One region of the Streptomyces durmitorensis genome, then DNA from elsewhere that is predicted to be linked to it. Evidence: riboswitches for the same ligand, from Rfam matches in the RefSeq annotation. Region 1 holds a riboswitch; the other holds the start of a gene.
The links. Region 1 has a riboswitch for cobalamin ahead of cobN (cobaltochelatase subunit CobN). Riboswitches for the same ligand answer to the same signal wherever they lie in the genome.

Region 1 (4,249 bases):
GTCGGTGGTCTCCGTCGTGAGGGGGTAGACCAGCGCTTCCTCGATGTGGTCGGCCCGCAGGTGCTCGGCCGCGATGGACCGCGCGATGGACCGTCCGTGCCGGGCGCTGTGATAGGCGACGACATCGGCCTCCGCGATGACTTCGACCGCCCGCAGGGTCATGAGGGAAGGATCGCCGGGGCCGAGCCCGACGCCGTACAGCCGGCCTGTGTTCTGCTCGCTCACGCTCATTCTTCCTCGCTGGCGATCGCGTTGAGTGCGGCCGCCGCGATGGCGCTTCCGCCCCGTCGGCCCCGCACGATCATGTGGTCCAGGCCGGACGGGTGCGCGGCCAGGGCGTCCTTGGACTCCATCGCGCCGACGAAGCCGACGGGCACACCGATGACGGCGGCGGGGCGCGGCGCGCCCTCCTCGATCATTTCGAGCAGGCGGAACAGGGCGGTGGGCGCGTTGCCGACGGCTATGACCGAGCCTTCCATCCGGTCGCGCCACAGCTCCAGGGCGGCGGCGCTGCGCGTGGTGCCGAGCTTGGCCGCCAGATCGGGCACCGCCGGGTCGGACAGGGTGCACACCACGTCGTTGTCGGCGGGCAGCCGCTTGCGGGTGACGCCGCTTGCGACCATCGCCACGTCGCACAGGATGGGGGCGCCCGCACGCAGGGCCTCGCGGGCCCTGGCCACCACGTCCGGGGTGAAAGCGAGGTCGCGTACGAGGTCGACCATGCCGCAGGCGTGGATCATGCGGACCGCGACCTGGCTCACGTCGGCGGGCAGGCCCGACAGATCCGCCTCCGCGCGGATCGTGGCGAAGGACTGGCGGTAGATCGCCGGTCCGTCCTTCTCGTACTGGTGCACAGTGCGTTCGCTCTCTTGATAGGGCAGGGAACAGTCGGGTGTTGCGGGGTTGATCATGTGTTCATGTGTGGTTCAGCCGCGGGCCGCGGCCACGGCGGCGGCGAGCGCGCCCGGGCTGCCGGGGACGGTCGCCGGCGTGTCCCGTTTCTCGCCGCGTACGCGGGAGATCTGATGTCCGTCGGGAGTGGCGACGACGTCGATCCACTCCCCGTGCGGATGTCCGCACCGGCGTTCGCACCCGGACCAGTACACGGGCAGCGCCCCTCCGGGACCCGACGCGGCTTTCGCCGTGGCGCGTACGTCGTCCAGAGCTTTGGCGCAGCCGGGCCTGCCGATGCAGGCCCCCACTCCGGTCCAGGGCGAGTCGGGTCCGGTGATGAGACCGGCGGCCCCCAGTTCCTCCAGGAGTTGCGCGGCCGCTGTCCGCTCGACTCCGGGCAGGATGACTCCGCGCCAGGGGGTCAGCCGCAGCTCGCCGCTGCCATGGTGGCGGGCGGTGTCCGCCAGCGTCTGCCACTGGGGCGCGCTGACGCTTCCCAGGGGCAGGCCGAGGGAGAGTGCGGCCGTGCGGTGCGGGCCGGACACGACGCCGAGGGCGGGTCCGCCCGGATCCTGGGGGAGGGGCGCGGTGGTGCGAGTGACTTGGAGTCCGGCCTGGCGCAGGCGGTGCAGGACCGCGTCGAGGAGGGGGCCGATGCCGCCGGGCAGATCGGTGACCCGCCACGCACCGGCGTCGGGCGCCTGCTCCAGGAACGTCTCGGCCGCGATGAGCGCGGCCCGCGGTGCCTGCGCCGCCGTCATGAGGACGGCGTCGTGCGACGGTCCGATCCGCAGCAGCGCCTCGTCCGCGTCCCGCGCCGTCAGGGTCACGTCCCCGCCGAGCGCCCCCACGTCGCCGCGGCCGTCGTCCAGGGCGAACAGGAACCGGCCGGACAGAGCGGCGGCCCGGTCACTGGCGCACACCAGCTCGTCCAGGGCGGAGAGCCACGGGCGGATGTCCGCCTCGCCCCGGCCGTCGAGTCCCGCGAGCGGGGAGGCCACCACATTACGCACCCGCTCATGGCGTTCGGAGGGCAAAAGCCCCGATTCGCCCAGCAGGTAAGCCAGTTCACCGCCGCAGTGCGCGGGCAGCCCGCGCACCTGCACATTGCCGCGCGATGTGAGATGCAACTCCCCATCTCCCAGCCGCTCCGCCGCGTCCCGCAGCACATCGGCCTGCCCCGCGCTGAGTACGCCGCCAGGGATGCGGACGCGGGCCAGCGCCCCGTCGTCCGCCCGGTGCAGGCGCAGCGTCCCGGGGCAGGCGTCACCGCGGCCGCGGGCAGACTCGTCTCCCGAGAGCGGGGGCGAGGGGACCGATGGGGGCATGGCGGCGAGCATACCGACCCATCGCAGCAGGTCCGCCTGCCCCCCGGTAGTTGATCGGCCCTTAGTATTCCTAGCGACGGGTCAGCCGGCCCGTCGTCGCCACAGACGGCGACAAGGGGAGGAAGCCCGGTGCGATTCCGGCGCGGTCCCGCCACTGTGAGCCCGGTGCGCATGCCGGGTGAGTCAGGAACTCCCTTCCCCGAGCTCTCGTCCGCTCGAGCAGGGGAGACGCCATCGACACCACCCGGGGCGTGGACACCCCGAGGAAGGCCCGACGCCGCATGATCCTGCTCCTGTCGACGTCCGACACCGACCTGCTCAGCGCCCGCGCCGCCGCCGGCCCGGTCGACTACCGCTTCGCGAACCCCTCCCGGCTCCCGCTCGAGGACCTTCCGCAGCTCCTGGACGGCGCCGACCTGGTCGTCGTACGCCTCCTCGGCGGCGTACGCGCCTGGCAGGAGGGCCTCGACCAAGTCGTGGCGACCGGACGCCCCGTGGTCGTCCTCACCGGCGAACAGGCCCCCGACGCCCAGCTGATGGCCGCATCGACCGTGCCCATCGGCATCGCCGCCGAAGCCCACGCCTACCTGGCCCACGGCGGCCCCGACAACCTGGAGCAGCTGGCCAGGTTCCTCTCCGACACCGTCCTGCTCACCGGCCACGGCTTCGAGCCGCCCGCCCCCGCGCCCTCGTGGGGCCCGCTGGAGCGCACCGCCCGTCAGGTCGAGGGACCGACCGTCGCGGTGCTCTACTACCGCGCCCACCACATGAGCGGCAACACCGCCTTCATCGAGAGCCTGTGCCGCGCGGTCGAGGACGCCGGAGCGCGCCCGCTGCCGCTGTACGTCGCCTCGCTGCGTACTCCCGAGCCCGAACTCATCGATGAACTGCGCGCCGCCGACGCGATCGTGACCACGGTCCTCGCCGCGGGCGGCACGCGCCCCGCCGAGGCGTCGGCGGGCGGCGACGACGAGTCCTGGGACGCAGGCGCACTCAGCGGACTCGACGTACCCATCCTCCAGGCGCTGTGCCTCACCAGCTCACGCACCGACTGGGAGGGCAACGACGAGGGCGTGTCGCCGCTGGACGCCGCAAGCCAGATCGCGGTCCCCGAGTTCGACGGCCGTCTGATCACGGTGCCGTTCTCCTTCAAGGAGATCGACGAGGACGGTCTGCCCGCGTACGTCGCCGACGCCGAGCGCGCGGCCCGCGTGGCCGGCATCGCCGTGCGGCACGCACGGCTTCGCCACATCCCGGCCGCCGACAAGCGCATCGCGCTCGTCCTTTCCGCCTACCCGACCAAGCACTCGCGGATCGGCAACGCGGTCGGCCTCGACACCCCCGCCAGCGCCGTCGCCCTGCTGCGCCGACTGCGCGAAGAGGGCTACGACTTCGGTACGGAGGAGGTCCCGGGCCTTGCCTCCGGCGACGGCGACGAGCTGATCTACGCCCTCATCGAGGCGGGCGGCCACGACCAGGAATGGCTCACCGAGGAGCAGCTGGCCCGCAACCCCGTCCGCATCCCCGCGGCCGACTACCGCCGCTGGTACGCCACGCTCCCCGCCGAGCTGCGCGAGTCCGTGGAGCAGCACTGGGGCCCGGCCCCCGGCGAGATGTTCGTGGACCGGTCGAGCAACCCGGAGGGCGACATCGTCCTCGCGGCCCTGCGCCGCGGCAATCTGCTCATCCTCATCCAGCCGCCGCGCGGTTTCGGCGAGAACCCGATCGCGATCTACCACGATCCCGATCTGCCGCCCTCGCACCACTACTTGGCCGCCTACCGCTGGATCGCCGCGTCCGCCGCCGACAACGGCTTCGGCGCCGACGCGATGATCCACCTGGGCAAGCACGGCAACCTGGAGTGGCTGCCCGGCAAGAACGCGGGCCTTTCCGCCGCCTGCGGCCCCGACGCGGCCCTGGGCGATCTGCCCCTGATCTACCCGTTCCTGGTCAACGACCCGGGGGAGGGGACGCAGGCCAAGCGGCGCGTCCACGCCACCCTCGTGGACCATCTCGTACCGCCGATG
Region 2 (4,249 bases), 570 kb from region 1:
TCGAGGATCAGTACGCGCGGCCGCATCGCCACGGCGCCGGCGATGGCCGTCCGCTTCCGCTGGCCGTAGGAGAGCAGATGCGTCGGCCGGTCCGCCAGGGCGCTGATGTCGAGCGCGGCGAGCGCCTCGGCGACCCGCGCCCGGACCTCGGCGTCGGAAAGACCCAGGTTCAGCGGCCCGAAGGACACGTCCTGCTCGACCGAGGCCGCGAACAGCTGGTCGTCCGGGTCCTGGACGACCAGCTGCACGGTGGTGCGCAGCCGGGTCAGACCCTTGCGGTCGTACGTCACGGGGGTGCCCCCGAGCGTCAATCCGCCCTGGTCCGGGCGGAGTCCGCCGCTCAGCAGCCGCATGAGGGTGGTCTTGCCGCTGCCGTTGCGGCCGAGGAGCGCAAGCGCGCGCCCCTCGGTGACGTCGAAGTCCAGGCCGCTGAGCACGGTGGGCCCTTCTTCGTACGCGTAGGAAGCGGCGCGCAGAGCGACCAGGGTCTCGCTCGCCTCTCGCTCGCGAGGAGCGCTCGGCTCGCTCATGGAAGAAGCCTTTCCAGTACGAGGGTGAGGGCCACCAGGCCCGTGAGGAGTACCGCGCTGACGGCCACGAAGCCCCGGGAGACCCTGGCGTCGGGCACGAGCACCCGCAGGGTTCCGTCGTAGCCACGCCCGGCGAGCCCGGCCTGCAATCGCGTCGCCCGGTCGAAGGCCCGCACGAACGCGGTGGCGCCGAGGCCGCCGAGGGAGCGCCAGGTGGCGGCCCGGGTGGTGTGGCCGAGGCGCGCGGCCTGCGCCTGCCGGATCCTGCTCATGGAGTCCAGGAGCAGGAAGCTCATGCGGTACATGACCAGGGCGACGTCCACGACCGGCGCCGGTACGCCCGCCTTCACCAGGCGGGGCAGCAGATCCGACATCGGTGTGGTGAAGGCGAAGAGCAGGACACCGAGCGAGGCCGCCGAGGTGCGCAGGAGCAGACCGCCGGCCCGCGCGGGGCCGCCGTCGGCCAGCGTGACGAACCCTTCGGGCCCGCCGAGTTGCACGATCAGGGTCAGGGCGCCGGTGACGCAGAAGCCGAGCGGCACGCGGTAGGCGCGCCACAGTTTGCGCGGCGGCACACCGGCGGGCCCGAGCAGCACGACGAGCGCGGCGACCAGGACCAGGGCGGCACCCGGCCAGGGCGGCAGGGAGACGGCAAGGACGGTGAGGCCGAGCCCGAGCACGGCCTTGTCCACGGGATGGCGGCGGCGCCAGCGACTGCTGTGCGCCGCCGCGTCGATGGGGAGCACGCCGGGTCAGACCTGCTCGGTCTCTGGCCGGGCGCCCTCCGCATCGGTTGTCTGCTCCGTGGGGGCGGATGCGGGGGCGGGTGCGGGTGCGGGTGCCTCCTGCGACCGTGCGATCTCCGCGCCCTGCCTGCGTCCCTTGCGCAGACCGAAGTAGTACGCGAGGACGCCCGCGCCCAGCGCCGCCTGCAGGGCGAAGAGCGCCGACTCGACCTCCCCGGAGGGGGGTTCGTACAGCGGCGAGAACCAGGGTTCGTAGTCCGGATTGATCTCGGTGATCGCGGTCTCGGCCTGGGCGTCGGCCCCGGCGAACGGCTCCTTCTCGTCGTCGCCGAGACCGAGCGCCAACGGCAGTACCGCGAGCGCGGCGACGATGAGGAGCAGCAGAGTGTTGATCTTCGCGTTCCGGCTCATCAGGCGCTGGCCCCCGTCTCCGTCGTCGTCTTCTCCGTCGCCGCGGTCTCCTCCGTCGTCGCGGTCTTCTCCGTCGTCGCCGTCTCCGTCGCCTTGGTGGCCGACCGCTTGCCCTGGAGGAGCACGCCGAGCCGCGTCAGCTCACCCTTGCTGGACTGCACGAGCAGCCGCATCACGATGACGGTGAGCAGTCCCTCGCTGACGGCCAGGGGGATCTGCGTGACGGCGAAGATGCCGCCGAACTTGCCCAGGGCGCCGATGAATCCGCTGCTGGGGTCGGGGAACGCCATGGCCAGCTGGACGCTGGTGACGCAGTACGTGGACAGGTCGGCGACGAACGCGCCGAAGAACACGGCGACCATGAGCGGCACGTCGTACCGCTTCAGGAGCCGGTAGACGGCGTATCCGGCCCATGGCCCGACGATCGCCATGGAGAACACGTTGGCGCCGAGCGTGGTGAGCCCGCCGTGGGCGAGCAGCAGGGCCTGGAACAGCAGGGTGATGGTGCCGAGCACCGTCATGATCGGCGGCCGGAACAGGATCGCGCCGAGCCCGGTTCCCGTCGGGTGCGAGCAACTGCCCGTGACGGAAGGGATTTTGAGTGCGGAAAGGACAAATGTGAAGGCACCGGAGGCTCCCAGGAGCAGGGTGCTCTCCGGGTGCTCCTTGACCTCACGGGTCAGGGAGCGGACTCCGTGGACGACGAACGGCGCGGACGCTACGCCCCAGGCGATCGCGTGCGCCGGTGGGAGGAAACCCTCGGCTATGTGCATGGCTAAGCAGACCCTCTCCAGCACCTCGTGGATGGACAACGTGCCTTGGCCGGTCTCCTGGCTGACGGGTCGTACCGACCGGACTCCGCCTTCCCGGGTGCGTGAGCACCCAGTGGCTGCCGCGAGGGCTGGAGCCGGACTTCCCGATCACAGTGGCGAGGGCCGCACCGGCATCACACCGGATTTCCCGTTCACCAAGGCGTGGTGACCTTAGTGCGCGACCGAGATTCCTGACAACTTGCGGGACCACCGCAGCTGTGGCACGCGCGAGCGCACACGACCAGGGCGTACGCCCCTGGTCAGCCCCTGTGCCCGGTGCGTGCACACCTGGCGCGCGCCACGCCTTCTTCGGGCGTCGGGGAGCGGGTGGAGGGTCAAGAGTGCGTGAAGCCGGGCTGTCGCTTCTCGACGAAGGCGGCCATCCCCTCCTTCTGGTCCGCGGTCGCGAACACGGCGTGGAAAAGGCGGCGTTCGAAGCGGACGCCCTCCGCGAGGGTCGTCTCGAAGGCGCGTGACACCGCCTCCTTCGCCATCATCGCGACGGGCAGGGACATCCCCGCGACGGTCTCGGCGACGGCGAGTGCCTCGCCGACGAGATCACCGGCGGGCACCACCCGGGAGACGAGCCCGGCCCGCTCAGCCTCGTCGGCGTCCATGGTCCTGCCGGTCAGACACATCTCCATGGCCTTGGCCTTCCCCACCGCTCGGGTCAGCCGCTGCGAGCCGCCGATGCCGGGGATGACGCCCAGTTTGATCTCGGGCTGTCCGAACACGGCGGTGTCGGCGGCCAGCAGGATGTCGCACAGCATGGCCAGCTCGCAGCCTCCGCCGAGCGCGTAACCAGAGACGGCCGCGACCGTCGGCGTGCGCAGCGCCCCGAGCCGGTCCCAGGCGGTGAACCAGTCGCTGAGGTACATGTCCATGTAGCTCTGGGGCCGCATCTCCTTGATGTCGGCCCCGGCGGCGAACGCCTTCGGTGATCCGGTGAGGACGATGCAGCCGATGCCCGGGTCCCGGTCCAGGTCAGCCGTCGCGGCGACGATCTCGTTCATCACTTGGAGGTTGAGTGCGTTCAGGGACTTGGGGCGGTCGAGCGTGAGCAGCGCGGTGCGGCCTTTCCGCTCGATGCGGATCGTCTCGTACGACTCCGTGGCCTCAGCCGTCTCCGCGGTCTCCGCGGTCTCCGTGGTCTCCGTGGTCTCCGTGGTCATGCGTCGTCCCCGTCCCCTGCCTTGTGGTGCCTGATGGTGTTGACGATCCCGGAGAAGTCCTGGTCCGCTCCGGCTCCCTGCGCGTAAGTGGCGTACAACTCAGCCGCCTTGAGGCCGAGTTGGGCGTCGATCCCACTGGCTGCAAGGGCGTTGGCCGCCAGGCCGAGGTCCTTGGCCATCAGCGGGGCGGCGAACCCGGGGCGGTAGTCGCGGTTGGCGGGGCTGCCCGGGACGGGGCCCGGCACCGGACAGTTGACGGTCAGGGCCCAGCACTGGCCGGACGCGGTCGACGCCACGTCGAACAGGGCCTGAGGGGAGAGGCCGAGGCTCTCGCCGAGTACGAACGCCTCGCTCACCGCGATCATCGAGACCCCGAGGATCATGTTGTTGCAGATCTTCGCGGCCTGACCCGCGCCGGGCCCGCCGCAGTGCACCGCCTTCCTGCCCATGACCGTCAGGAGCGGCTCGGCCTCGGCGAACTCGGCTTCGCCGCCGCCCGCCATGAAGGTGAGCGTGCCGGCCTCGGCGCCCACCACTCCCCCGGAGACCGGGGCGTCCAGCGTCCGCATCCCGGCCGC

Region 2: linked by a shared signal. The riboswitch ahead of M4V62_RS05185 (energy-coupling factor ABC transporter permease) and the one ahead of cobN (cobaltochelatase subunit CobN) in region 1 are both predicted to bind cobalamin.

Annotation. Positions count from the first base shown of each region.
Region 1 is NZ_CP097289.1:510,976-515,224, reverse strand. It holds gene M4V62_RS02100 (precorrin-2 C(20)-methyltransferase) at 1-231, opposite strand, end outside; gene M4V62_RS02095 (precorrin-8X methylmutase) at 228-854, opposite strand; gene cobG (precorrin-3B synthase) at 927-2,234, opposite strand; cobalamin riboswitch at 2,283-2,434, shown strand; gene cobN (cobaltochelatase subunit CobN) at 2,504-4,249, shown strand, end outside.
Region 2 is NZ_CP097289.1:1,084,848-1,089,096, forward strand. It holds gene M4V62_RS05170 (energy-coupling factor ABC transporter ATP-binding protein) at 1-530, opposite strand, end outside; gene cbiQ (cobalt ECF transporter T component CbiQ) at 527-1,276, opposite strand; gene M4V62_RS05180 (energy-coupling factor ABC transporter substrate-binding protein) at 1,283-1,687, opposite strand; gene M4V62_RS05185 (energy-coupling factor ABC transporter permease) at 1,687-2,460, opposite strand; cobalamin riboswitch at 2,491-2,674, opposite strand; gene M4V62_RS05190 (enoyl-CoA hydratase) at 2,835-3,671, opposite strand; gene mmsB (3-hydroxyisobutyrate dehydrogenase) at 3,668-4,249, opposite strand, start outside.